3 regions of the Aminipila luticellarii genome follow, and region 2 is predicted to be linked to each of the others. Evidence: predicted binding sites of a transcription regulator. Region 2 holds the regulator's gene; each other region holds the start of a gene.
What was found. Region 2 encodes HrcA, which represses chaperone genes, less so after heat shock. Its sites were predicted from a motif close to TTAGCACTCNNNNNNNNNGAGTGCTAA; they were not measured.

Region 1: a site for HrcA is predicted at 3,258-3,284, ahead of EQM06_RS02780 (Hsp20/alpha crystallin family protein). Genes of this name have one in related genera too.
Region 3: a site for HrcA is predicted at 4,600-4,626, ahead of clpB (ATP-dependent chaperone ClpB). Genes of this name have one in related genera too.

What each region holds. Positions count from the first base shown of each region.
Region 1 covers NZ_CP035281.1:598,655-608,709, reverse strand. The annotation lists gene EQM06_RS02800 (iron-containing alcohol dehydrogenase) at 1-814, opposite strand, end outside; gene EQM06_RS02795 (hypothetical protein) at 1,431-1,988, opposite strand; gene EQM06_RS02790 (hypothetical protein) at 2,131-2,421, shown strand; gene EQM06_RS02785 (helix-turn-helix domain-containing protein) at 2,501-3,082, opposite strand; gene EQM06_RS02780 (Hsp20/alpha crystallin family protein) at 3,328-3,777, shown strand; gene EQM06_RS02775 (sensor histidine kinase) at 3,821-5,215, opposite strand; gene EQM06_RS02770 (response regulator transcription factor) at 5,236-5,940, opposite strand; gene EQM06_RS02765 (urease accessory protein UreH domain-containing protein) at 5,998-7,488, opposite strand; gene EQM06_RS02760 (transglutaminase-like domain-containing protein) at 7,775-8,971, shown strand; gene cooS (anaerobic carbon-monoxide dehydrogenase catalytic subunit) at 9,062-10,055, shown strand, end outside.
Region 2 covers NZ_CP035281.1:1,135,891-1,145,945, forward strand. The annotation lists gene EQM06_RS05145 (branched-chain amino acid ABC transporter permease) at 1-489, shown strand, start outside; gene EQM06_RS05150 (ABC transporter ATP-binding protein) at 486-1,376, shown strand; gene EQM06_RS05155 (ABC transporter ATP-binding protein) at 1,354-2,061, shown strand; gene hrcA (heat-inducible transcriptional repressor HrcA) at 2,282-3,328, shown strand; gene grpE (nucleotide exchange factor GrpE) at 3,321-3,902, shown strand; gene dnaK (molecular chaperone DnaK) at 3,916-5,790, shown strand; gene dnaJ (molecular chaperone DnaJ) at 5,990-7,132, shown strand; gene EQM06_RS05180 (oleate hydratase) at 7,373-9,142, shown strand; gene EQM06_RS05185 (3-hydroxyacyl-CoA dehydrogenase family protein) at 9,304-10,055, opposite strand, start outside.
Region 3 covers NZ_CP035281.1:863,030-873,084, reverse strand. The annotation lists gene pflB (formate C-acetyltransferase) at 1-1,675, opposite strand, end outside; ZMP/ZTP riboswitch at 1,797-1,882, opposite strand; gene clpB (ATP-dependent chaperone ClpB) at 1,929-4,520, opposite strand; gene EQM06_RS03985 (site-2 protease family protein) at 4,724-5,440, opposite strand; gene EQM06_RS03980 (LysM peptidoglycan-binding domain-containing protein) at 5,612-5,971, shown strand; gene cls (cardiolipin synthase) at 6,126-7,598, opposite strand; gene EQM06_RS03970 (PstS family phosphate ABC transporter substrate-binding protein) at 7,612-9,030, opposite strand; gene EQM06_RS03965 (hypothetical protein) at 9,035-9,751, opposite strand; gene EQM06_RS03960 (MFS transporter) at 9,782-10,055, opposite strand, start outside.

The DNA.
Region 1 (10,055 bases), 540 kb from region 2:
CGCCGCTGTAAGCAGCTCCCGTCTTATGCGCCATAGAATGTACGATTCCAAGCAGTGCATTTGAAAATGCCATGCCGGCCAGGCATTGTGCATTGTGCATCCTCTCTTTTGCTTCCTTATTCCCGTCATAAGATTTTTTTAGGAATTCATGCACCATTTTAATGGCATGAAGTGCAAGAGGATCCGTATAGTCACAGTGGAGAGTGGATACATAGGCTTCAATCGCATGCGTCATTGCATCCATCCCCGTATATGCCGTCAATTTCGGCGGCATTGTTTCTGCAAGCTCAGGGTCTACAATGGCAATGTCAGGCGTTATATTAAAATCCGCTAAAGGATACTTGATCCCTTTTTCATAATCTGTAATAACACTAAAAGCAGTGACTTCTGTGGCTGTTCCCGAAGTGGAAGGAATGGCACAGAATCTGGCTTTCGTCCTCAATTCCGGGAAACTGAAAGGAGTGATCAAATCTTCAAAAGTCGTATCCGGATATTCATAGAATGCCCACATCGCCTTTGCTGCATCTATTGGAGAACCGCCTCCCATGGAAACAATCCAGTCCGGCTGGAACTTCTTCATGGCTTCAGCGCCGCGCATAACAGTATCTACACTTGGATCTGGTTCCACGTTTTCAAACAATTCCACCTCCATTCCGGCTTCTTTCAGGAAGCCCTGTGCTTTATCCAGAAATCCAAAACGTTTCATAGAACCGCCGCCTACCACCAAAAATGCCCTCTTACCTTTTAAATTCTTTAATTCAGATAAGGAACCGCTTCCGTGATAAATATCTCTTGGTAATGTAAATCTTCCCATACTAACTTCCTCCTTCATGTTAAAACATTAACAATATCTTTATGTGGTTATTATACATTTTTCATCATTATATTGCAATAGATAATTTATATCCAAAATTCTTTTAAAGCATATAGCTTTAATCGTTATTTTTTAATAGACCGGAAGATCTTATCTCCTCGCCCATCCCTCGTAAGATTTCTTTTCATACCATGTCGGCGGCAAGATCTACCAGGCATCCATTTATTAAATTATTGTATAAAAAGTTCATATAATTGCTATTTTATTAACAAATCAATAGGAAATTTTTAATTAATTAAAATTCTTTACCAATTTTGGGATTTTATACGCATATAAAAGCAGTCTGGGTAGTATATCATTAAAACCATGCGTGGTTTTAACGTTGATATTTTGTTATGATTTGCTGGTCTGTGATTTCGTCAGAAATATTATTTATTATTTTTTCTCTGTCCAACTCAGGTAGATTGTTCTTCTCTAAATACTCACTTTATGTTATATTTTTCAATACCTGTTCGCTGAAATGTGGTTTTTGGGGGTTGAAATGTGGTCTTACAGAAAAAAGGCATATCAGCCGCTCAATGCTCATATGCCTTTTTAACCGCTTTACAGAGGTTTTTTATCTATTAATTTCTACTGTGCATGGAGCTGCACTTAACGGTCTGGATATTTCTTCGTAGGTCAGCCGAAGTCTTGGGCGCATGCCCGCCGTCTCGTATTGATCCGATGCATACATGAGCTGCCGCCCATTGGGTGCTCCGGTCAGAAACAGTCCTTTGTTTTCCATTCTTTCTTGACTCCACGCTGCCGCGATTGCTGTGATATCTATTTCAGTGTAGCTTATGCAAGCCTGATCCTCATAGTCTACTCTCAAACTATCATCAAATCTCGGAGGGATATACCAGCCGCTGTAGACACTGAAAAAATCCAGTAAGGGATAAACAGAATACTGATTGCTCCAAAATGCTGACGGAATCTCTATAACATTCATAGGCATTTTAAAGAGAATCAGCCTTGCCCTTTTCACAGGATTCAAAAAGACAGCAGGGGGAAGTTCAAAGAAAAGATAGGTCGTAAAATTACATCCAATTCGCAACGGATCGTTCTTCCATGCGGAGCACTTGGCGCCACTTATTAAACTGACAGCCTCCATGCAGGTCAAGTCCATAAAACTCATTTTAATATCACCACTATAATAATATGATAATTGGAATACTTAGGTTCTAATTTTACTCCTGACAGTCACACAAACTTTATTTCTGAATACATTACAAGTGGAAGTATTTCCTTTCAAATTTAATAGTAAGGAGAGAGTTTTTATGGCACAAGTTGCTATCACTGTGACAAGTGGTACTCCTTTCAATACTGACAGCAGTGATTCCGTATTGTCCATTGAAGTGACCAATACCGACGCAGTCCCTTGTAAGGCGGGAACAAATGCGTATTATTATGTCAGCTTGTCTGACGGCACAAATAGTGAAACGTACACTTTCGCAGTAGCAGAAACAGGCACAATCGCAGCAAGTCATGCAGAAACCTTTGTTGTAGAAAATACCACATTAGGAACAGTGACCACTTCCTCTGGTGTGATTTATTACACCGCAGCTTAAAAATGGCTTCTAATTTAGAATAGTATCACGCTCCCCGATGGGCAATCTATGCCGGCGGGGAGCGTTTTTAGATGCCGTTCTATTCCTTGGCCCACAAGCCATGCTGATTACAGTAAAAATAAATTTGTCCTTTTCTCATAACCGGAAAACGCACTTCTGCCGCCTGCTCCGGATACAACTTGACCAGCAACATCCTGTCATGAGCTGCACAGGCTACAAAGCTGATAAAATGTGTTTTACTCATTTCATGATCAATTGTAATGTAAAAGTCATCTTCTATTTGCTCCACGTTCAATCGATGTGTTTCATCCTCTATTTTCGGAACCAGTTCTGCCAATTTCCGTCCACAGCAGAAGACTTCGCCTTCACCGGTAGCAGTCAGTATGTTTCCGCAAGTGGGACACACATAAAACTTAATTTTTTTCATATTCCCTTTGTCTGCATCATTTGGCTCTAAATTTCCCAATAATATTTTCTCAATATTTACTTCCAATACCTTGGACAGTTCCCGAAGCAGGGATACATCCGGACATCCCTGACCCCGCTCCCACTTGGAGATTGTCTTGTCACTAATATTCATCCGATCAGCAAGCTGCTTCTGCGTCATTCCTTTTTCTTTACGTAAGCTTAATATCAGCTCTCCTACTTTGCTGCAATCCATGCTGCCACCTCCATATATAGAGTAAGCGCAGATTAAATCATTTTCAATCAACGCTCCGTAGATTTTTATTCACCTTAAGCTTATTATAACAAAAAACATCTTCTATAAAAACTTTTAAAATATTTTTTGAAATCTATTGACAAAATATAAAACAAGCGGTATTCTTTATTTAAAGTTAGCACTCACCAATTGAGAGTGCTAACAAAATTACATGATGTATAAACATATAAAAAGGAGGAGTCAATATGTTTGGATTAACACCTTTAAACAGAAATCAGCTTCAAAAGAGAGATGGACACGATTTTATAGACTTCTACAATATGTTAGATGACTTTTTCAATGACAGTCCATTTGGTTTCAGAGCCCCGGAAACAGGAGTCTTTAAAATGGATGTAAAGGATCAGGGAAATGCCTATCTAGTAGAAGCAGAAATGCCTGGTATCAAAAAAGAAGAAATTAAGCTGGACTATCAAAATGATTATCTGATCATTAAGGTAGAAAAAAATGAAGAAATAAATGAAGAAAAAGAAAGCTATCTTCACAAAGAACGCAGAAGCAGTTCCATGCAGCGTTCCGTATATCTGAAAGATATTGATGCGGCAAATGTGGACGCAAAGCTGGAGGATGGGGTTTTAAAGATTTCACTTCCGAAATCGGAACCGGCTGCCAGCAAGCTTCAAATTGAAATTAAATAATGCGAGTCCGTACAAAATGGGGAGCGACAAGCTCCCCATTTTGTTATTTAAGCAAGGGAAGCTGAACCGTGAAAACACTCCCTTTGCCCAATTCGCTCTTTACTTCAATCGTTCCCCCATGTGCGTCTACAATGGCTTTTACCACGGACAATCCGATACCGGAACCGCCTGTATTCCGATCCCGGGACTTATCCGTTCGGTATAAATGGTCAAAGATATTGGGAATGTCTTCTGCGGCTATCCCCAGCCCTGTATCCGACACGGTCAACCTTACCCAGTCTCCGTACTTACCGGCTGAAATTTCAATTTTTCCACCGTTATCTGTATATTTGATGGCGTTAGACAGCAGGTTCACAACCACCTGAATCATTTTATCTTTATCTGCGTAGACCTCACAAGGGGCAGGACCTACTTCCACTCTAATATTCCGGCTTTCCAGTTCCTGTTGGAAATTGGAAACAACCGGACGGATTACACTTAGTACGTCGAATCGGCTCTTGTGAACTTGCAGACTGTCGTTCTCTATTTGTACAATTTTATCAATATCCGCCAGCATTCTGGTGAGCCTCAAAATCTCTGTTCTGCATCCCTCCAGTCTTTCCGGCGTGTTCTCCAATACCCCGTCAATCATAGCCTCCAGCGTAGATTGCAGAGCGGCCAGCGGCGTTCGAAGCTCGTGAGCGTAGTCCTTCGCCATACGTTTTTGGGAGAGCTGCTGCCCTTCCAGCGAGCTTGCCAGTCTGTTCACGCTTTGAATCAGCTGATTGATCTCAATGGTTCCGGAATCAAAATCCAACCTTTCCGTATAATTTCCTCCCTCAATTTGTCTGGTCTTTTTGATGACTTTTTTAATAGGCAAAGACATTCTGTCCGCCATATACATCCCTAAAAATATGGCGATTATGAGAAAAATTAAGCCTATTCCAATAAATATCTTATTCAGTATTTCTATGAATTGGATGTCTTCATTATTATAAAAATAGGGTCCATAGTACCCCAAAGTAACCGTTGCCACTTTTTTATTCTTTTTTACAACGTCATAATCCTTTTCAACATATTTCCCGTCAAAATGGGGATACCGCCCTGCCATATTGGATCGCATGCTTTCCAGCATATTGTCACACACCCGGCTGTCCAGCGTACTCATGCAGAACAGCTGATTATCTTTTACGTCGGACACCATCAGAATCAACCCCTGGGTTACAGCCGTATTGCCAATACTTTTCAGGATTTCCATATCCGGAAATTCTCCGTTCTCTCCAAATTCCTCTGTCACCAGATGTACAATATCCTGATTTTTCTTTTCCTGTGTATGAACAATATACGTTTGAAACTTTTTTTCCAGCACATAGTTGGATACAAACAAAAAAGAACTGACCAAAATCAGAGCAAGCAGCACATAGGACAGGGTCAATTTAAATTTCAGACTAACATTCATGTGTTTCCTCTCTTCATCCATTACAGCTTTCCATCAAATTTATATCCAATGCCGCGAACAGTGATGATATACTTGGGATTTGCCGAATCCGCTTCGATCTTACTTCTTAAATTTTTAATGTGTGAATCAATGGTTCGGTCAAACCCATCATACTCTGTGCCCAGAACAAGGTTGATCAATTCTTCTCTCGTAAATGTTTTTCTCGGATATTTCATCATCGCACATAGCAGCTTAAATTCAATCGGCGTCAAGCTGACCTCTTTTTCTGACTTTTTCACCGTATACGTATTTAAATCTATTTTCAAGTCTCCATCATTCCAGTTCATGATGTGAAACAGCGGAGACACCCCTTCATCGGCACGTCTCAGCAGGCTGTTTATCCTTGCCATGAGTTCTCGGGGACTGAAAGGCTTTGTCACATAATCATCTGCTCCGATATTGAGCCCGATTATCTTTTCCTCTTCACTCACCTTAGCGGTCAGCATGATGATCGGAACCCGGGACATTCTCCGGATTTCCTTACAGACTTCTTCTCCTGAAAGCTTAGGCAGCATCAGGTCTAAGACTACCAGATCCGGGTGAATATTATGAAATAATACCAGTGCCTTTTCTCCGTCATAAGCTGCGAAGGGATCATATCCGTTTTTTTCAAGATAAGCCATGACCGCCTCTACGATTTTAGGCTCGTCATCCACGATCAGCACCTTTTTCTTTTCTCCCAGCATAACCTCTTCCTCCATACCAACAATATAACATACAATGCTCTTTCATTACAAATTATATTATATTGCGCAGCAGCTCATGGAACCTCCGGTGTTTGCGCCCGCTGATTCTCCCGCAGCCTTGGCCGCTTTAGCCGCATCCTCCCCCTTAATATCTTCAACGACAGTAATGCTGCTCCGCACCATTCCCATCCAACAGCTATATCCAAAGGTGCCAGTTTTAGTCGGCGTAAATTCGATGACATTTTCCCCCGGCTGTAATTCCTGCTGAATGTTGTATTCCGGAATAATCATCTCACGGTTGCATCCATTCAAATCCTCTGCCCCTGCTTCTATAGTCCACTTGACAGGAACCCCTGCCTGCACAGCAATCGGGGAATATCTCCCTCCGTCCAAGCTGGTAGTCACCTGCTGTTCCTCTCCGGCCACCGTGCTCATGATTGCACTGTTACCGGATTCCGCTGAAACAGACGGAAGAGTCATACCGGTAAAAGCCATTCCCCTGTTCAGCATAACAACACCTAATACAATCACCAGTGCGGCACTGCATTTAATCATGTTCTTGGCTGATTTAGAGCTGAGCATGGAACCGAATGCTCCAAATGCAAAAAGCAGCGGCACTGTCCCCAGACTGAATACGAACATGGACACGGCTCCTGACACGAAGCTTCCCGTTCCAAGTGCATACAGCTGCATGGCTTGAAGCGGTCCGCATGGCATCAGACCATTTAATAATCCCACGACAAAAGGGCCTTTGCTATTCTTGGCACTATGTATCTTATTGGCAAAGAGCTTAGGCATGTGGGGATTTAGTTTTCGGAGTGCAGGAAATACATTCAGCATGTTCAATCCCATAATTACCATAAAGGTTCCTGCAATTATGGTGATAAAGGCACTCCCCGCATTGGAAAGAGTAAACACAGAGCCCAATGCTCCCACGATCCCGCCTATCACCGTATAGGATAGGATTCGTCCTCCATTGTATAGAAAGCTTGGTAAGAATTTAGAGAACTTACTCTGTCCCTCCTGTTCAAATTTATAGGATACACAGAGGGATAGATTAATTCCCCCGCACATAGCGACACAATGAATAGAGGACAGCATCCCCACTAGGAACAGAATGCCGTAGCCCATATTGGGGGTTATCTGCGGTATGAAATTAAACCCTATAGTATTTTTTATGATAAGATATATGCCGGCTATAAGGATTCCCATGGTGATGAGCTGACTGTTGGAACCTTTTTCAGGCTCATGCTCGGATGCTGCACCTGATGCTTCGGCTGATACTTTATTCGATGCTCTCCCTGATACTTTCACCGGGGCATTCTTCTCCCGGCGTACTTTATAGCCAAGCTTTTCTACGGTTTTTATAATTTCTCCCAGGGATACTTCCTCCGGACTATAGGTAACCGTTAAACAGGAAGCCGTATAACTGGCCTCCGCCCCATAAACACCATCCATTTTGTTTATTTCATTTTCAATTCTGGTCTCACAGCCTATGCACGTCATCTTATCTACTTTAAGTTTCTTCTTGATTAATCTTTTTCCCACAAATAGTCCTCCCTAACAACTTCGTGTATCTCCATTCAGCATACATTTTGTTCTTTTCATAGTATCAAGCCTTTATGGAGATATTGTGGAGATTCTTAAAAATGGATTCCGAATCGTCCACCGAATTTTTGGTATATTCTGTCGGTAGTTTCTGTTTCCTACCTTGTGGTATAATGATTCCATTCATTAAAATACGGCTTCGCCGTAAAGAAGGAATCATTGAATCCTGCTGCGACATGCTTGCATAGTATAATGATTCTATTCAGCATAAATATAAGGAGCCTCTATGAACTTATTGAATCATATCAATATGATAACAGTTTTAGTAACAGGTATTTTTGCCATGCCTTTACTCATGGGCCTGCTACATCCAATTACGGGAAATCGAGTAGAAAACTCATTTTTATCCATACTGAACAGCTTTATATTCATTATTGGAATTATCTTTGCCTTTCATTTTGCCAGCGGTATTTTTTCTGGCAATCAGGAGGGTATTTTTGCGATTCTATACCAGCACTTTCCAACCGTGCAGAATTGGGTCAGCCGCTATAGATATGATGTTGTGGCATATGTAATCGCTCTGTTCGTTTTACTCTCGGTCATCATCTGGATTCTGGAGGTTGTATCCATTCCCATCTATCGATGGTTGATCCTTCCGCTGTCCGGCAGACTGACCTCGACCTTCAATGCCATGAGCAGCCGGATGAGACGAATGCTCAGCGTCATATGGCAGCTTCCCAAAGCCATATGTATGGTTCTTGTGTTCACGCTGCTGCTCAATTTCTATTCCAGCTATATTAACAATCCCAATGGGGAAGAGTATATCCATCAATCTTCTGTTTATCAGCTGATCAATAAAAATATACTCCATCCGATCTTAAATACAGACATCGTAAAAAAACTTCCTGTACTGTTCAATGATTCTTTTAAACGGGCAGAAGAGGATTTTGCAAAAAAAAATGCGGACAGTACGGATCCTAATTACTGGAAAGTACCTGTTATCAAATATTTTAACGGGGTTACGCTGGATCAAGCGATTCAATCCAACGATGAAATTGACAAAAAAGCGAAAGAAATTGTTGGAACGAAAACAAATGACCGGGAAAAGGCCTACCTGCTGTACAAATGGATCAGCCGAAATATCCAATACGACAGGGATAAGGCAGCTATCATCGTGCAAAACCCCTCTCATGTGGACTCAGGCTCTGTGGTGACCTATGAACAGCGGGAAGGAATCTGTTTTGACTATTCCTGCCTATACATTTCCATGTGCCGTGCGGTAGACTTAAAGGTGCGCTTTGTCACCGGACTTGCCTATAATGGCTCCGAATGGGGGGATCACGCATGGAATCAGATTTATGATGCGGAGGGAAAGAAATGGATCAATGTGGATACCACGTTTGGTCATTCCGGATATAACTATTTCGATAATGCTGATTTCTCCGCCAATCATAAATATGATGTCATTCAAGGGGAATGGTAGCTGTTACAGTAGTGAAAATCTGATAATTTTTTCTAAAACTGGCATACTAATGGCAGCAACTTTATTTAAAGACAAGCCAGGAGGTTAAAGATGTCAGAAACAATTTCTAAAAATAGCGCAGGACGAGTCAGTTATCATGATTCCGTAGAAGAAATGCTGATTCGAATAAAAGAAGATGGTCTTTCCAGCGTATTTTCCAGATGGGATCCCCAGGAAAAAATTCGCTGTAACTTCTGCCTTCAAGGCGTGAGCTGTCAGTTATGTACGCAGGGGCCTTGCAGAATCAGCGAAAAAGCCGGAGCCGATAAGGGAGTCTGCGGAATTGGTCCGGATGCAATGGCTATGAGAAATCTTCTCATGCGGAACATTATGGGCGCCGCGACGTATGCTCATCACGCCTACGAAGCCTTCCGAACCTTAAAAGCTACGGGAGAAGGAAAAACCACATTTGGTATCACCGACGAAAAGAAACTTCGCTGGATGTGCGAAAAAGTCTCCATTAACACGAATCAGGATGTTTATGCTATGGCGGTTCAATTAGCCGAATTTCTGGATAAGGAAATGAAATGTACCCCAGACGAGAAAAGTGTGATGGTTGAAGCTTTTGCCCCGCAAAAAAGAAAACCTGTTTGGGAAAAATTAAATATTTACCCTTCCGGAGTGGAGCATGAGGTAGAGCTTTCCATCGCCAGTTGTCTCACAAATGTAGACGGAGACTATGTTTCTCTGGCTAAAAAGGCTCTTCGATTAGGCCTTTCCACCATTTATACCGCTCAAATCGGCCTTGAAATGGTTCAGGATATTTTGTTCGGCACACCGATGCCCCACGAGGTAGACGTGGATCTGGGCATCATGGATCCGGATTATGTTAATATTGCGTTTAACGGACATCAGCCTTGGGTGGGTGCCGCTGCTCTGCAAAAGGCAAAGCTGCCTGAGTTCCAGGAACTGGCAAGAAAAGCCGGAGCAAAAGGAATTCACATCGTAGGCTCCATCGAAACGGGTCAGGAATTACTGCAGAGATTTGAAATAGATAACGTTTTTGTTGGGTTAATGGGCGATTGGCTATCCATTGAACCCTTCC
Region 2 (10,055 bases):
TTTTTCATTAAATCAAGACACGGAAGAAATATGATTGCTGTAAGAGAAGAGGAATTGGCTTCTCAGGCGATCGGAATCAATGTGTTCAGCTATAAGATGACTTCTCTGGCTATTTCTGCACTTTATGCAGGAATCGGAGGGGCACTATGGGCACATTATCTGGGCTTTATACAGCCTCTTATGTTCCAGCTGACTAAATCCACAGAGATGACCATTATGGTCATTTTCGGGGGCTTAGGAAGCATCACCGGAAGTGTAGTAGGCGCATTTATTCTGACATTCCTGCCGGAACTTCTCAGAGAGTTCGCTCAATGGAGACTGGTCGTATATGGAGCTGCGGTTATCATCATTATGATCACCAGACCGCAGGGGATGCTTGGCGGTATAGAATTCAGCCTCAAGGGCATTGCTCGCTTCTTTGGCAGACTTGGTCATAAAAAGGAAGAAGGGACGGTCAATGCAGCAGAAAAGGGAGGTGCAGAGGGATGACAGACGTTTTGACTATGAAAAATGTAACAAAGCGGTTTGGAGGCCTGACGGCAGTAGGAGATGTCAGTTTTGCCATAAAGGAAGGTGAAATCTTTGGTCTGATCGGACCGAATGGAGCGGGAAAAACCACCATTTTTAATTTGATTACAGCGGTATATACCTTGAGTGAGGGAGAAATTTTATTTTACGGGGATCCGATCGCAGGAGCCGATCCCTATGGAAAAGGCTTTGCAAATGGGGTAAAAAGACGCTTTAGCTGGAAGCCCCTGAAACCTTATGAAATTGCAGAGAGAGGTATTACCAGAACCTTTCAAAACATTCGGCTTTTTAAGAAGCTCAGTGTTTTTGAAAATGTACTGACTGCCTGTCACCGTTCAGGAAGCTACGGTCTTTTTCAATCCATTCTTCCAAGGAGAATACCCTTTACGAAGATCATACTGCCTTGGGCAGGCTCCTTTTGCAAACAAGAGGACATATTGAATCAAAAGACGTCCGAGCTGCTTAAACTGATGGGACTTTGGGAAGTGCGGGATATGGTGGCGGCAAATCTGCCCTATGGCATGCAAAGAAAGCTGGAAATAGCCAGAGCGTTAGCTTTAGATCCCAAGCTTTTACTGCTGGATGAACCGGCGGCCGGTATGAACCCGGAAGAAACGATTCAGCTGATGGAGTTGATCAGGCAGATTCGCGATGATTTTAATCTGACCGTTCTTATTATAGAGCATCACATGGATTTGATCATGGGACTTTGTGATAAAATTTTTGTATTGAATTTTGGGAAAGCATTGGCGGAAGGTACTCCCGATGAGATACAGGACGATAAACGGGTAATCGAAGCTTATCTGGGGAAGGAGGAAGATATCCATGTTGAAGGTAAACAATCTTAATGTACACTATGGCGGTATTCATGCCCTCCGAGGGGTATCCATCGATGTACAGCAGGGAGAAATCGTTACCATTATTGGTTCAAATGGCGCAGGCAAATCCTCCTTATTAAATGCTATAAGCGGTATGGTGAAATATCAGGGAGATGTGCTCTATGAAGAGCGGCCGCTTCCGAAGCAAGCTCATAAGGTTGTTAAATCGGGAGTTTGTCAAGTACCTGAAGGACGTATCATATTTGCGAACCTTACGGTACATGAAAATTTAAAAATGGGCGCATATCTTAGAAATGACACCAAAGGCATCAACGAAGATTTTGAAAAGGTGTATAATCTTTTTCCCAGATTAAAGGAAAGAGAAAAGCAGATTGCCGGTACGCTGTCGGGAGGAGAGCAGCAGATGCTTGCCATGGGCAGAGGGCTTATGTCCAATCCCAATTTAATCATGCTGGATGAACCCTCTTTAGGGTTAGCCCCGCTTTTAATCAATACCATATTTGAGATTATAGTAGAAATCAAACAAATGGGGAAAACACTTCTGCTTGTGGAACAAAATGCGTTTAAAGCGCTTTCTGTAGCGGACAAAGCTTATGTGCTGGAGCAGGGAGTCATCACAGCTTCCGGAAGTGCAAAAGAGCTTTTGGCGGATTCGACCATACAGGAAGCATACTTAGGTAAAAAAAATAAGTAAAAGAAAACGACGAATTACGAAATGTAAAAGCCGGCCTGTCAAACACCTTATTTGGCAGGTCCGGCTTTTATATTGCCCATTTTTGTCAACTATTTTGTCCGGATGCAAAAAATTATATGTTTTTTTGCAAGAAGTGTTGACATTAATACCTAAGAGTGTTAAATTAAAACTAGATTTAGCACTCAGGTGATGCGAGTGCTAACAAGAAAGGGTGAGAAAAATGGATTTAAACGAAAGGAAATTGAGAATACTGCAAGCCCTCATCGGTGATTTTATCAGAACAGGTGAGCCGGTTGGATCCAGAACTCTTTCTAAAAAGTATGCGTTAGGCGTAAGTCCGGCTACGATTCGTAATGAAATGTCGGATTTGGAGGATATGGGATTTTTAACACATCCTCATACTTCGGCAGGCAGAGTTCCTTCAGACAAAGCCTACAGACTGTATGTCAATGAACTGATGAGAAAAAAGGAACTGACGATAGAGGAAAAACAGGTAATATCGGAAAAGCTGCACAGCGATATATCGGAGTTTGAAAAAACCATTCAGCACGCAGCCAGCCTACTATCTGAAATCACCAATTTAACTTCTTTTGCTATGACACCCGAAGCAGATGAAGATCTGCTCAGATTCATTAATATTCTTCCGGTCGATCAAAGTACTGTAGTGCTGATGATTGTAGCAGAAAGCGGTAAGGTTTCCAATACAGCATTGAAGCTTAAGGTGCCGTACACGAGAGAGAATATTGAACTGCTGTCCAAATCTATGACGTACAACTTCAAAGGCAAGACCATCAGCGAGGCACTGACGGTGGATATTATAAAGTCCTTTGAAACGGATTTAGAGGCGATGGGGATGCTGGCACAGAATATTATGCCGAACTTCATGAAGACTTTAGAGAAGATGTTGAACGTAAATTTGTACATGGATGGATTGACCAATATCTTTTCCATACCGGAATACAATGATATAGATAGGGCTAAGATGTTTCTGGAACTATTAGATAAAAAAGAGGATTTTACCAAGAAGCTCATAAAAAGAGAAAATGGTGTGATTATTACTATAGGGAATGAAAACGCAGATGACATGATGCAGAATTGCAGTTTGATTACAGCGACTTATCACATAGATGGGAAGCTTGTGGGCAAGATAGGTGTAATCGGACCGACGAGAATGAAATACGACGAGGTAACTTCCGTTATCGAGTATGTAACTGAAAATTTGAACAATACTTTTAAACTGATAGGAGGTAACGAGGACGATGAGTAAAGAGCAGAAGGCTGTGGAAAAAGAGATCGCAGCAGATGATCTGGAAACCAAGGAAACTGAGGGTACGGAAGCGGCGGAGTCTACAGAAGAAGGGGCAAAAACAGAAGGGCAAGAGGCACAGCCTGAGAATGCCGGGGAAGAAAAGTCACCAGAGGCTGTGACAGAGGAAGAAGCCAATCAAAAGTATCTGAGGCTTATGGCGGATTTTCAGAATTATAAGAGAAGAACAGAGAAAGACAAAAGTGACATTTATGCATATGCAAACGAGAAACTCGTTTCAGAATTGCTTGATGTAATAGATAACTTCGAAAGAGCTCTTGCACACGGTGAGGGTGACGAAGGCTTTGTTCAGGGAATGAACAATATATTTAAGATTTTCAAGGGGGTATTGGAAAAAAGCGGGTTAGAAGAAATAGAAGCAATGGGAATCGAGTTCGATCCGAACTTTCATAACGCGGTGATGACTGAGGAAAGCAGCGAATATGAAAGCGGACATATTACTCAGGTTTTACAAAAAGGATATAAATTAAACGGTAAAGTAATACGACCAAGTATGGTAAAGGTCGCAAATTAGGAGGTAACATATCATGGGAAAAGTAATAGGTATAGACTTAGGAACTACCAATTCCTGCGTAGCTGTCCTGGAGGGCGGTGAACCTGTAGTAATCGCCAATGCGGAAGGAAATAGAACGACTCCGTCAGTAGTTGGCTTTACAAAGAACGGGGAACGACTGGTCGGCGAAACGGCAAAGAGACAAGCAATCACCAATCCGGACAGAACAATTTCATCCATCAAAACACATATGGGTTCTGATTACAAGGTTGAAATTGATGGAAAGCCGTATACACCGCAGGATATTTCAGCGATGATTTTAAGCAAACTAAAGGCAGACGCTGAAAGCTATCTGGGAGGAAAGGTAACAGAAGCGGTTATTACAGTACCGGCTTACTTCACAGACGCTCAGAAACAGGCAACAAAGGATGCCGGTAAGATCGCGGGTCTTGATGTAAAAAGAATTATTAACGAGCCTACCGCTGCATCTCTGGCTTATGGACTGGATAAGGATAACGGACATCACAAAATTTTAGTATATGACTTGGGAGGCGGTACCTTCGATGTATCTATTCTGGAGCTGGGTGACGGTGTATTTGAAGTATTAGCAACAAACGGCGATACGAAGCTGGGCGGAGATAACTTCGATAAAGTATTGATCGACTACATGGCCGATACCTTTGCCAAGGAACATGGCATAGATTTAAGAGCAGATAAAATGGCTCATCAGAGATTGAAGGAAGCGGCAGAAAAAGCAAAGAAGGAGCTTTCAAGTTCTCAGACAGCAAACATCAATCTTCCATTCATTACAGTGAGCGCTGAAGGTCCGCTGCATATGGATATGGATATCACAAGAGCGAAGTTCGATCAGCTGACTTCTGATCTTGTAAACAGAACGATTGAACCTATGCAGAAGGCTATGAAGGATGCCGGCGTAACCAATGCCGACATTGCGAAGGTAATCTTAGTCGGCGGTTCCACAAGAATTCCGGCAGTACAGGATGCTGTAAAACGAGTAACAGGCAAAGATCCGTTTAAAGGTATTAACCCGGATGAATGTGTAGCTGTTGGTGCAGCTATTCAGGCTGGCGTATTGACAGGTGAAGTAAATGACGTATTGCTTCTGGATGTAACGCCGCTTTCCCTTTCTATTGAAACATTAGGCGGAGTAGCTACAAAACTTATCGAAAGAAATACGACGATTCCTACAAAGAAGAGTCAGGTATTCTCCACTGCTGCTGACAATCAGACAGCTGTAGATATTCACGTAATGCAGGGTGAAAGAGAAATGGCAGCAGGAAATACTACGCTGGGACGTTTCCAGCTTTCCGGAATTCCGCCTGCACCTCGTGGAATCCCTCAGATCGAGGTTACATTTGATATCGATGCAAACGGTATCGTGAATGTAAGCGCTAAGGATATGGGTACAGGTAAAGAACAAAGAATCACGATTACGTCTTCAAGCAAGCTTTCGGATGAAGAAATTCAGGCTAAGGTCAAGGAAGCTGAAAAGTTCGCAGAAGAAGATAAGCAGAAGAAAGAAGAAATAGAAATCAGAAACAGAGCGGAAACTCTTGTTTATGAAACAGAAAAGAATCTGAAGGATCTGGATGCAAGCCTGTCCGAAGAGGAAAAAGCAAGTATTTTAGCAGCTAAGGATGAACTTTCAAAAGCTCTTGAAGGCAATAACTTAGATGAGATCAAGGATAAGACCGATAAGCTGACAGAACAATTCCATACGATTTCAGCTAAAATGTATCAGCAGGCACAGGCAGCTCAGCAAGGCGGTGCGGCCGGATTTGATCCGAATATGGCAGGCGGTACGGGCAATGCGGCTCCGGAAGGGGATGCACCAAAGCATGATAATGTTGTAGATGCTGATTATGAAGTAGTAGATGAAGATAAATAGTTGACATATGAACCTGCATGGGGTAATATTGATACGGTTTGAAGCTCTGCTACCTCTGTGATGGGGTGTGCAGGCTTTCAATAACATATGAAAAGATAAGCACTCCTTCAGGCAGGGAGTGCTTATAATCCGTTACAATGTAGTGTGCGGGCTTCGTAAAGAAGTTGATATTAATTTAATGCAGAGTGGAGAGAAAGAAATGGCAGATAAGAGAGATTATTATGAAGTCCTTGGAATTCAGAAGGGCGCCAGTGAGAGTGAGATAAAAAGTGCTTTCCGAAAGATGGCCATGAAGTATCATCCTGATAAGAACCCTGGGAACAAGGAAGCCGAAGAAAAATTTAAAGAGATAAATGAAGCGTACAGTGTTCTTTCCGACCCTGACAAGAAGAGTAAATATGATAGATTCGGTCATGCCGGCGTGGATCCAAGTGCAGGTTTTGGAGGCGGCGGTGCCGGCTTTGGCGGGTTTGAAGATATATTTGACATGTTTGGAGGAATGTTCGGCGGCGGCTTTGGCGGCGGCGGAGGAGGTTCCAGAAGGCGTAACGGACCGGCGAAAGGCCGGGATCTGCAGCAGGAGGTTGTTATCTCTTTCCAGGAAGCAGCTTTCGGCACAAAGAAGCAAATGCGTCTTACTAAATATGTTGAGTGCGACAAGTGTCACGGAACAGGCGCGGCAGAGGGAACATCCAAGAAAACTTGTCCGACTTGCGACGGCACCGGTGAAGTGCGTACGACTCAGAGAACGCCTTTTGGACAGTTCCAGAGCGTTTCTACATGTCAGACCTGCGGAGGAACCGGTCAGGTGGTTGAGAAGCCTTGTCCGGAATGCAGCGGAACAGGAAAGGTTCGAAAGACTGTTACTATTTCAGTAGATATTCCGGCAGGCGTGGATAACGAGTCTGTGATATCCATAAGAGGTCAGGGAGAACCGGGAACCAACGGCGGGCCTAACGGAGATCTGTATGTTGTAATCCGAGTCAAACCGCATGCGCTGTTTAAACGGGACGGTCAGGATTTATGGCTTGAGATGCCGATTTCTTATGCGCAGGCGGCGTTAGGCGATGATATAATCGTACCGACCTTAAGTGAAAAGGTATCCTATAGCATTCCTGCGGGAACTCAGCCGGGCACGGTATTCCGATTAAAGGGGAAGGGAATCAAAGGCCTTAGGACATCAAGGATGGGCGATCTTTATGTAAAGGTTGTTCTGGAGATCCCGACGAAATTAAATGCAGAGCAGAAAAAGAAAATCAAAGAGCTTGGCGAAATGTTGAATAATGATAACCATGGAAATAAAAAAAGTTTTTCAGATAAGATGAAAGAGCTTTTTAAATGAAGCGTTAAAAGGTTCCATCAAAAATAAACATAGAACAAACCGACACCCAAAAGTTAGACTAAAATCTAATGGATGGGCAGTCGGTTTTTTTTATCCAACCGGAAATATTGTTTCCGATTACTCAGACAAAATTTTGAATAATATTGTAAAAAAATTGGAATAATAATGTAATATGTGATATGATATTATGTAATAAATAAATCTATATTATGGGTTGTTTAATAATTTGGAGGTAGTTATATGTATTATAGCAATGGGAACTATGAAGCATTTGCAAGACCGGAAAAGCCGGCAGGTGTAGAATTGAAATCGGCTTATCTTGTAGGCTCCGGATTAGCGTCTCTGGCAGCAGCTTGTTTTTTGATTCGTGACGGACAGATGAAGGGCGAAAAAATTCATATTTTGGAGTCGCGGGAGCTGCCCGGAGGGGCTTGCGACGGTATAAAGGATCAGGACAAGGGATTTATTATTCGAGGCGGCCGTGAAATGGAGAATCATTTTGAATGCTTATGGGATTTGTTCCGTTCCATTCCTTCTCTTGAAACAGAGGGAGCCTCTGTTTTGGACGAATTTTATTGGTTAAATAAAAAGGACCCGAACTATTCCTTGATGCGAGCCACGGTAAATCGAGGAGAGGATGCTCACACGGATGGAAAATTCGCTCTTACGGAAAAAGCAGCTATGGAAATTATGAAGCTCTTCTTTACACGGGATGAAGATTTGTACGATAAGAAAATTGCGGACATGTTTTCCGGCGAATTCTTTGAGTCAAATTTTTGGCTGTATTGGAGAACCATGTTTGCGTTTGAAGATTGGCACAGTGCTTTGGAAATGAAGCTTTACATTCAGAGATTTATCCATCATATAGGAGGATTACCTGATTTTTCAGCCCTCAAGTTTACAAAATATAACCAATATGAATCCTTGATCTTACCGATGGTAAAGTATCTGGAAGCCCATCATGTGGATTTTCAATACAATGTAAAAGTGACCAATGTTATTTTTGATATGAAGGGAAGCAGAAAAGAAGCAAAAAAAATCATCTGCGAACGAAATGGGTCGGATGCTTTTATTGAGCTTACAGAAGAGGATCTGGTGTTTGTCACCAACGGAAGCTGCGTGGAAAATGCCTCTTTTGGAGATGATAATCATGCTCCGGATTTTGTTATTACAAATGGGGGATGCTGGGATTTGTGGCGAAATATCGCCAAACAGGATGCATCTTTTGGACATCCGGAGAAATTCTGCACCAATACGGCAGCTACAAATTGGGAATCAGCCACAGTAACTACTTTAGATGATAAGATTCCTCCATATATTCAAAAAATATGTAAGAGAGATCCTTTCAGCGGGCGAGTGGTCACGGGAGGCATTATTACCGTAAAGGATTCAAACTGGATGATGAGCTATACCTTAAACCGCCAGCCGCACTTTAAAGAACAGCCGAAGGATCAGCTGGTCGTATGGATATATGGATTGTTTACCGATGTTCCCGGAAACTATATTAAAAAACCAATGCGAGAGTGTACAGGTATTGAAATTACGGAAGAATGGCTTTACCATATGGGCGTGCCGGAGGCTGAAATTCATGAAATGGCCACCAAATCGGCTCGGTGCATCCCATGTATGATGCCGTATGTTACAGCATTCTTCATGCCTAGAACCAAAGGGGACAGGCCAAAGGTCGTTCCGGAGGGCTGTGTGAACGTTGCATTTATCGGACAATTTGCAGATACGGTAAGAGATACCGTGTTTACGACAGAATATTCGGTGAGAACAGCTATGGAGGCTGTTTATACGCTCTTAAACGTAGACCGCGGAGTACCGGAAGTGTTCGGTTCTTGTTATGATATCCGTGTTCTTCTTTCTGCCACATCAAAAATGATGGACGGCGGAAAGATGATGGATATGAAGCTGCCATTCCCGGCAAATATGGTAAAGAAAAAGCTGCTGCAAAAAATATCCGGTACGGTCATAGAAGATTTATTGAAAAAGTATAATGCGATATAACGCCGCATAAATCCTTCATAAACGGATACTGAAAGGGTTCAGCGAAAGAAAAAAATAGAGGCATATAGGAGTGTGAAACCATATGCCTCTACTTTATTTTTTGCAAAAATTTTTAATTGAAAATGGTCTTAGTTCATTATGGTTGTTTTTAATATAAGCTTTTATATTAAATCCGTGTTTGGTGTACGAGTACCGTCTTCGTGATATACGTAGAAGCCTTTGCCTGTTTTACGGCCTAAATTACCTGCGGCTACCATTCTTCGAAGAAGAACAGCCGGACGATATTTAGGATCTCCGATTTCACTGTAAAGAACTTCCATAACAGCAAGCTCAACGTCAATACCAATCATGTCAACCAGTTCCAGTGGTCCCATCGGATGATTTAATCCCAGACGCATACCCAGATCAATTTCTTCAATTGTTCCGATTCCGCGTTCAATCAGGATAAAGGCTTCATTCAGCATTGGAATCAGCATACGGTTTACGATAAAGCCCGGCTCGTCCTTGGAAACGATACAAACCTTTCCAAGCTGTTCACCGAGGGCAGTAGTCAGATCCATTGTCTGCTGACCCGTCTGCAGGCCTTTTACTACTTCCAGCAGATTGATCAAAGGAACGGGACTGAAAAAGTGCATGCCAACGAACCGTGAAGGGTTCTTTAAATGGCTTGCTAATGTTGTAATAGAAATAGAGGATGTGTTACTTGCTATAACAGCATCAGCTTTTGCATGTTTATCCACTTCTTCCATGATAGAAACTTTAAGGCCTTCATTTTCCGGAGCAGCCTCAATAATAAAATCAGCATTGCTGCAATCAGAAATAGAAGTGGTAAAGGATAGAAGGGATAATGCTTCCTTCATAGCCTCTTCCGTCATCTTGCCTTTTTTGACGTTTTTTTGAAGCATAGTTTCTA
Region 3 (10,055 bases), 270 kb from region 2:
CGTCATCGTTGCCGAACATGGGGAAATCCCCCTCCACCATGAAATCCGTGACCAAACCGCTCTCCGGATCTCGCACGCACTTTACCTTGGCATATTTTACGGCGGACAGGGAATCGGCCAGACAGCTCATACCGGCTATGCCAAAAGCCATCAGGCGACGGACTTCACTGTCGTGCAGCGCCATCTGACTCTTTTCATAGGCATATCGGTCATGCATCCTATGAATAATATTCAGCGCATCCACATAGGTCTTTGCCAGCCAGTTCCTGTAAAAGTCCATTCTTTCCATTAAGGGCTCATATTCCAGATATTCTTCTTCCCATACCGGCATCTTTGGCGCGACCTGTATTTTTTTCAATTCATCGGCTCCGCCGTTTACTGCGTACAGCATCAGTTTTGCCAGATTTGCCCGGGCTCCGAAGAACTGCATATCCTTTCCCACTCTCATGGCTGACACACAGCAGGCGATGGCATAATCGTCTCCATAGACCGGCCGCATGATGTCATCATTCTCATATTGCAGTGCATCGGTTTCTATGGATACACGGGCCACGTAATTTTTCCAGTTCTTCGGCAGGTCTTTGGACCACAGCACGGTTAGGTTGGGTTCTGCACTCGGTTTCAGATTGTACAGAGTATGCAACATGCGGTAACAGGTTTTCGTCACCATATGCCGGCCGTCTTCGCCTATTCCGCCCACAGCCTCCGTAATCCACATGGGATCTCCGCCGAACAATTCGTTGTACTCCGGTGTGCGCAAATGTCTTGCAGCTCTTAATTTGAGCACAAAATCATCCATGATTTCCTGCGCTTCCGCTTCTGAAAGCCGCCCTGCCGCCAGATCCCGTTCAAAATAAATATCCAGAAAAGTGGAAACTCTGCCCAAGCTCATAGCGGCGCCATTCTGCTCCTTAATGGCGGCAAGATAGCCAAAATACAACCACTGTACGGCTTCCTTAGCGGTTTCAGCCGGACGGGAAATGTCATATCCGTATTCCTCTGCCATCTCTTTCATATCCTGCAATGCCTTGATCTGATCTGCCAGTTCCTCTAACAAACGAATCTTTTCTTCCGATAAGGCACTCTTCCCCAGCTCGTGCTTATCTGATTTTTTTCCTTCGATCAAAAAATCAATCCCGTATAAAGCGACTCTTCTGTAATCTCCGATAATACGTCCCCGTCCATAGGCATCGGGAAGTCCGGTAATAATTCCTGCCTTTCTTGCGGCAAGAATATCTGCGGTGTACGCGTCAAACACAGCATCGTTATGAGTCTTATGCTGGCAGAACTGTTGCTCTATCCCTTTGGAAACCTTTTGTCCATACTCTTCGCAGGCATTGTGTACCATACGCATCCCGCCGAACGGATTGCAGGCACGTTTCAGCGGTTCGTCTGTCTGAAAGCCTGCTATGATCTCTTCTTCCTTGCATAGATATCCAGCCTTAAAAGCGGTGGGCGTGATGACGGTTTCCGTATCAATAGCGTACACGCCGCCCTGCTGTTGTTCTGCCCGGAGCAATTCCTCAAACCGCTGTCTCATGCGCACCGTGCGGGAAGTAGGTCCTTCTAAAAACTCTTCATTTCCATCATAAGGGCTGTAATTCTTCTGAATAAAATCCCTTACGTTAATCTCCTGCGTCCAGCTTCCTTCTGTGAAATTCTTCCACTCGTTCATTTCTTTCATATCGCCAACTCCTTTTCAACATTCCTCATACCATCTGGCGGGGAGCTGCCTCAGACAGGAAATAGAATTCCCTGCTCGTACAAATGTACAAAAAAGGGCAGCACCACAAACATGGTACTGCCCAGACGGTCGGCATGAGATCTGTTTTTGTTTCCCGGTGGTTCAGCCCACCTATTTCCGTCAGTCGCAAAAACAGCTTATATGAAATTTATAACATATTCCCAAACCCTTGTCAATTATATTATTACTGAACTTTAAAAGTCAGTTTTTCCCCGCCGGCATCCAATAATATCCTGCTTCCGTCCATGACCTCTCCTTTGATGATCATCGCGGCTATTTCAGTTTCCACATATTTTTGTAAATATCTCTTGACCGGTCTTGCCCCGTAAGCAGGCGTATAGCTTTCATCTGCAATGAGCTTCTTCGCACTGTCCGTCAGTTCAATGGATATATTTTTATCTGCCAGCCGTTCTCTTAAGGACACCAGAGAAATATCGATAATTCGGATGATCTGATTTTCCGTCAACGGCGAGAATACCACAATATCATCGATTCGGTTCAGGAATTCCGGCTTAAAGTATTTTTTCATTTCCTCTGAAACCTGATCCTTTACCTTCTGATCAATGGTTCCATCCTGATTGATGTTGTCGATCAGGTATGGACTGCCAATGTTTGAAGTCATGATGACAATGGTATTTTTAAAGTCTACCGTTCTCCCCTGATTATCGGTCAGACGCCCATCATCTAAAAGCTGCAATAAAATGTTGAATACATCCGGATGTGCCTTTTCTATTTCATCAAAGAGGATCACACTATAAGGTCGTCTTCTGACCGCTTCTGTCAGCTGACCGCCTTCATCGTATCCCACATATCCCGGAGGAGCTCCTACCAGACGGCTTACCGAATGTTTTTCCATATATTCGGACATATCGATTCGAATCATATTTTTTTCTGTGTCGAACAGAGCTTCTGAAAGTGTTTTAGCCAGTTCTGTTTTACCTACGCCGGTAGGTCCTAAGAAAATGAAGGATCCGATTGGTCTGTTCACTGCTTTCAAGCCTGCTCTGGCTCTTAAAACAGCCTCGGACACCACCGTCACTGCTTCTTCCTGACCGATGACCCTCTTGTGAAGGATTTCAGGCAGCTTTAGAAGCTTTTCCCGTTCGGATTCCACCAGACGGCTTACCGGTATTCCGGTCCATCCGGCCACCACCTCCGCAATTTCTTCTTCGGTCACCTCTTCCTTTAACAGCTTTCTTTCTACTTTTTCTTTCTGGGCATGTTCAGCTTCCTGAAGCTTTTTCTCCAATTCAGGCAGCGTACCGTATTTCAGCTTTGCCAACAGCTCTAAATCATACTTTCTCTCCGCATCTTCTATCTGATGCTTTACCTCCTCTACCTGCTGTTTTACCGCCTTTACATCAGTGATGGATTTCTTTTCGTTTTCCCACTGCGCCCTCATGGAAGCATTTTCAGCCTTTAATTCCGACAGTTCCTTTTCCAGATTTTCCAGTCTCTGTTTGGAAGCCTTGTCCGTTTCCTTGGACAGGGCCTGTTTTTCGATTTCAAGCTGCATGATCTTTCTGGAGATCTCATCCAGCTCCGCAGGGAGACTGTCGATCTCGGTTCGAATCTTGGAAGCCGCTTCATCCATCAGGTCAATAGCCTTATCCGGTAGGAATCGGTCGCTGATATATCGGTCGGACAGCGTGGCACAGGCGATCAGCGCCCCGTCTGTTATCCTTACTCCGTGATGAATCTCAAACCGTTCCTTTAACCCTCTCAAAATAGAAATGGTGTCTTCTACTGTAGGCTGATCCACCAGCACCTTCTGGAAACGCCTTTCCAGTGCTGCATCCTTTTCAATATATTTTCTGTATTCGTCTAAAGTCGTCGCTCCGATACAATGCAGTTCCCCTCTTGCAAGCTTTGGCTTTAACAGATTTCCGGCATCCATCGAGCCTTCGGTCCTTCCGGCACCCACAATGTTATGGATTTCGTCGATGAATAGGATGATTCGTCCTTCTGATTTTTCCACCTCATTCAGAACTGCTTTCAGCCTTTCCTCAAATTCGCCCCTAAATTTTGCTCCGGCAATTAAAGCACCCATATCCAGGGCAAAAATGGTCTTATCTTTCAGCCCTTCCGGCACATCGCCGTTTAGAATTCGCTGGGCAAGACCTTCCACGACTGCCGTTTTACCGACACCCGGTTCTCCGATTAAGACCGGATTATTCTTTGTCCTTCTGGATAATATCTGAATCGCATGACGAATTTCTGCATCCCTTCCGATAACCGGATCCAGCTTTCCGTCTCTGGCCATTTCCACCAGATCTCTTCCATACTTGCTCAGGGCTTCATAATTTTCCTCCGGATTCTGGCTGGTCACTCTCTGATTGCCCCGTACCTTGGTCAGGTTCTGCAAGAACTTCTCTTTGGTAATACCATACTTCTTAAAAATTTTTGCGGAAGGAGTCATCTTCTCTTCCAGCAAGGACAAGTAAATGTGTTCTACACTTACATACTCATCCTTAAAGTTGGCGGCAATCTTCTCGGCCTCCATCAGAATCTTGCTTAAACGCTTTGTGGAATAGATATTGTCATCTCCTCCGGCCACCTTTGGCAGTTTATCCAGCTCTTCCTGCAAGTCTCTGACAATGTCCGCCGGATTGCTCCCCATATATTGAATCAGTTTGGGAATAAGACCTTCCTGCTGTTTCATCAAAGCTAAATGTAAATGTTCTCCGTCCAGCTGCTGGTGCCCCTCCTGAATCGCTATGTTCTGACAATCCATCATTGCGCTCTGCGCATTTTGTGTATATTTATCAAAGTTCATTAATCTTCCCTCCCTTACATGTTGTTGTTTCCTTATAATGTTATCTTATACCTCTATTTGCAAAAAGTAAACAACATTTTTAGCACTCTTACCTCGAGAGTGCTAAAAAATTATCCTGTGTCAAAAGAGCATTTAAAAACCTCATCCCGGAGGATGAGGTTCCATACAAGAAAGCTTTTTCGAAAGCTGTTCCGAAAAATGACCTAGAAAAATAGGCCTAGGATACCGCTGTAGCATAAGCTCACTAACGGCGTAAGGACTAAATCGGTGATATTGAAGATAATAAGCACCATTAAAATCAGAAAACCCTTATCATATATTTTATAATAGAATTCTGTGTTTCTCAAATTGAACAATTCGGTGATGATACCGAACCCATCCAAAGGAGGTATCGGCAGCAAATTGAAAATCATCAAGACGAGATTGATCAGGATAATATTTATCAAAATCTGCTGTACAATACCGCCCATATAAGACATCGCAATAAAAGAAGCGGCAAACTGATAAAACAGCTTCAAAATTCCGGCAGCAGCTATGGCAATCAGCAGATTCATCGCTACACCGGCCACCGATACGATCAGTTCATCTCTTCTGGGATTTTTAAAGTTCCTGGGATCGATCTGAACGGGGACTCCCCATCCAAAACCGGCAATCAACAGACATAAAAAGCCAAAAGGATCCATATGCGCCATAGGGTTCAAGGTCACCCTTCCCTGATATTTAGGAGTCATATCCCCCAGCTTATATGCAGCGATTGCGTGGCCGAATTCATGAAATGACAGGCCGATCACGATGGCGGGCAGAGACAGAGCCATCCTCATCAGCCAATCCAGCGGATTGGAAAAGCGGCCGCTGGTAAACGACAACACTACCATAATCAGTATTAAAACCAAAATAGTCGGGTTAAAAAATCTCTTCAAAATAATACCATCCTTTCAGTAGTTTAGATATTAGTGAACTGCCGCCACTTAGATCCCCCGGGATTGCAGTCCCCTTATTTCAAAATTATACTCGAACATTTTATCACAAAATACAGTTCATGCAAATAGTATATAGTATATGAAATTGCGCAAGGGGTGAATTGAAGGAATATGAAAAGAAAATGTTATTGTGTGGAGGTCTATACGATCAAGCCGGGTGATACCCTTTATTCTATCTGTAAACAGTACAGCGTATCCGTCTGCGATCTGATGATGGCAAACCGTATCCAGAACCCATATAACTTAAGAATCGGAACAAAAATCTGCATTCCGGGTGAAATGGATCCCACAGCGGGTATGGAGCCTGCGGAACCGGCTTGTCAGGGTACGCTGTACACCGTCGAAAGAGGGGATACCCTATACATGATCGCCAAAATGCACGGGGTTACACTGAACGCCATCATGGAAGCAAACCCTGACATTGATCCATATAACCTAAGAGTAGGAATGAAACTCTGCATTCCTAGGTAACAGAAAGCTTTTCGGCAGCAAAACTACCGGAACTGCATTAAAGATGCAGCAGGGCTTCAAAACATATGAACTAAGGGGCTGTTACAAAATAGTGAATTTACAGGCAAAGCCATTTATTTTCTATTTTGCAACAGCCCCGTTGTTTTATCCTTCTTTACAGTATATCCGTCAAAAGTCTGGCAACCGACTCTTTAAACTTTATGACCAGACCTCTTTGAGCATAGAGTTCTTTCGTCAGCTCATGGCAGTCCGCCATATCCTCCTCAAAAATATCCTCCATTTTACGCGCTTCCTTTTCATCAAAGAAAAATGCATTGGCTTCAAAATTCAATTTAAAACTTCTCACATCAAAATTTGCAGAACCAATAGACGCTACCTCTCCGTCCGCCACTAAAGTCTTGGCATGAAGGAAGCCCTTGTCATATACGAAAACCCTTGCACCGGATCGAATCATTTCTCCGGCATAGGCATAGGTTGCCCAATATACAAACATATGATCCGGCATGCACGGAATCATCAGCCTCACATCCACCCCCGACTGTGCCGCCATTTTTAACGATTCCAGCATACTGTTGTCCGGTACAAAATAAGGCGTCTGAATATAAATATTTCTCATGGCGGAGGTTATCGCTTTCATGTACCCACGCTTTATCTGTGATTTTCCCTGATCCGGACCACAGGATACGATCTGTACTCCCGTACATCCCCCTTTAATAATGTCACTGTAATAGGCTTCCGAAAGAACCAGTTCTTCCTTGGAGGCCGACCGCCAGTCCATCAGAAATCTGGCGTTCAGATCTTGAACACATCCCCCTAAAATCTTAAGATGCGTATCCCGCCAATAACCAAACTTTTTTTTCATGCCTACATATTCTTTACCGATATTAAAGCCGCCGATATACCCGATTTCACCATCGATCACAACAATTTTACGGTGATTTCTGTAATTTAACTTCATAGTCAGAAATTTCAATTTAGGCGGAAAGAAAAAAGCCACCTGTCCGCCTGCTGCCATAAGCTCCCGAATGCACACTGTTCTTTTGGAAAGCTGTCTTCCGCCCATTGCATCAATCAGCAGCCTGACTTCCACCCCCTGTTTTGCTTTATCTGTCAAGGCGTCAATCAGTTTTCTCCCGACCATGTCATTTTTTATAATAAAATATTGTATATTAATCGTATGCCGGGCGACTTTGATATCCTTCAGAAGTTTATTCAGCATATCCTGTCCATCTGTTATGATCTTTATTTTATTGTCCTGCGTAAAATACGCCTGCCCATAAACCTGGTTCAGCCGGATCAAGTCTTTCCAATACTGCGCCGCTTTAGTGGTAAAGGAATATTCTCCGTTTTTCATTTCTTTGATCTGCGTTTGAAGGGAAGTATGGATGATCTCCTCTTCAAATCTCGTCAATTTAAAAATCTTCTTTCTGGAAAGATTTTGTGAAAACATAAAATAAAACAGAATACCCACTACAGGAAGCAAAAATAATATCATGATCCAAGCCAAGGTTGCCGACGGATTTTTTCTCTCCAGAAAAATAATCGTAAACGCAATAACTAGATTGACCATAAACAAAGTGCTTACAAAATAGGGCATGCTGCTCAATATGGAATAAAATAAATACAATATGGCCACCTCTTTATCGATTACTATGCTTTATAAAACCCTTTTTCTCTGCCAGCTTCTGACCGTCCTCACTTAAAAGCCATCGAATAAAATCGATTTTCGTGAGCCGTTCTTCTTCTTTCGTGCCTTCCATGCTGCTCCCGTCTTCCTTCTCCGCAATAACTACATACGTATACGTTGTCAGGGGATACTGAGCATATTCAATAGTCTCTTTAGCCGGCTCTACACCGTTTACGGCAATCATTTTAACGTCGTTCTTATTTTTTAGCCTTGCCACGTAATAATAGTAGGAGTATCCGATTCCTCCTTTTTCCGAGGAAATGTCTTTTACTACAGCCTCTGTATCACCCACCTTCATCTTGATTGAAGTCTTCATGATCTCCTCTTTTTTGACCACGTATTGATACATTCCCCGCTGGCTGCCCGTATTCTCCGCCCGCTGGTAGGCAACAATCGGTTCATCCTTTCCGCCCAGTTCCTTCCAGTTTGTAATAGTACCTGAGTAAATTCCTTTTAATTGCGGCATAGTCAGGCTTTCCACAGGATTATCCTTATGAACAAGGAATACAAATCCTCCGTTTAAGACCGGAGCCTTTTGTAATTCCAGCTTCGCCTTCTTTGCCATCTCCAGCTCCTTCTCCGTCGGCGGAGCAGCTAAAATTAGATCCTGTTTGCCTGCTATTAAACTTTTATAGGCATCGCCTGTATTAAATGCACTGCAATATTTCTCGGTTTCTTTACCTTCCGAGCCCAGAAATTCTTTTAACGCCTCCGAGTAAAAATCTTTTAATGCGGTGTTTCCGCCTATGTATAATTCAGCAGTCTCTTCATCGGCTTTTTCTGTTTTCTGATCTGCCGATTTTTCTGCTTTTTTATCGGAATCTGTTTTATGTAAAGAAGAAATAGCAGGAAACTTTTCTTCGGCAAAATGAATCAGCTGAGATCCGAACCGAACTCCTACAAATACCAGTATGCCCAAGGCCAGTAAAACAATTACCTTTGGCAGGATTCTCTTCATTTTGAGTTTTCGATCCACTCTTTTTTGTAATGGGGTACGCGCTGCAAGCTCTGCCTTTTTCTGCATTTTCTGAGCTTCTAGCTTTTCCTTTTTTTCTTGCTTTTTAATTTTTCCCGTTTCTTTCTGTGCCTGTTTCTTCTCTTTCTGCTTGACCTTCTTTTCCTGCGCCTTTATTTTATTGGACGCCTTTTTATCTTTCTCTTTCTGTTTTTTTTCAGAGGACTTTTCCTTGTCCCTAGAAGCCTGTTCTGCTCTTCTGACCTGAGCCTCTGCTCTTCTGACCCTTGCATTGGCTGCCCGCTCCACCTTCTGCTTGTTCTTGACTGCTTTTTCCTCAGGTGTTTGCTTTGATTTTTTGGTTTTCTTTATTTCAAAGGCTTCCTCTTCTATCGCATCCTTGCTGTTATTTACCATCGTGCTACTCTCCAATTATACTATATACTGAAAAAATAACTTGCTTGCCCCTATCCTTCCATTCAGTATTACATATGTATAGTTTTCTTATATTTCCCGCTTCCGCAGCCGGTTCCTTTTCTTTATTTAAGAAAGGGATTTTCGCTTTTATGTTTTCTGTAATCTCCGTTATGCTCATATCATGTATCGGAAGGATTTTAAGCATGGTCGGTCCAAACTTCATTCCGGCCAGTATGAGACATGCGGCAATCAGTATAATCAAAAGTTTGGAAAGAATTTTTTTTCTTTTTATTCGTCTGTCAACCTTTTTTTGCAGTGGAGACCGGGCTGCAAGCTCCGCCTTTCTCTGCCTTTTTTCTGCTTTTTCTTGTTCCTTTTCTTCCCGCCTTTTTATTTTATCTGCTGCTTTTTGCGCTTTCTTTTGTTCTTGTTCTTCAACAATCTTTTCTTCTTTTTTAATGAGCTCAGCTAATTTTTTTTCTTTTTCTTGTTCTTTTTTTTCAGCGGCCCTTTCTTTCTTGGTCGCAGCCTGCTCCGCTTTTTGAATTTTGGCTTCGGCTCTTCTGACCTGATCGGCGGCAGACCGTTTTACCCGCTGTCTCTTTTTCAGAGCCCTTTCATAAGAAGAGGATTTCGACTTTTTAGATTTTTTTGGTTCTGCCTTCTTTTCAGAGTTTTCCTCCTCTGTTGCTGCATCCTTGCTATTTTTATTCAACATCATGTTACTCTCCAAAATCAAATATTCCGTTTACTATTTCCTTTTTAAAGAAAAAAAGGTTCCTATAGCACAAATTCCTGTAAATATAATAAAAGACATATGCATCGTCTTTATTAACACGTAGGGTTCTGCTTCCGCCAGAGCCGTATTTCCCATATACATTCCGACCACAAAAGTAACCGTGGCCATACTTGAAGTATGCCCTATGGTTCGCATGGTCGCCAACAGGGACGAAGCCACGCCGTAATCTTTTTTCTCCACACAGGCCATGACTGCATTGGTGTTGGGGGAGGAGAAAAAAGCGAAG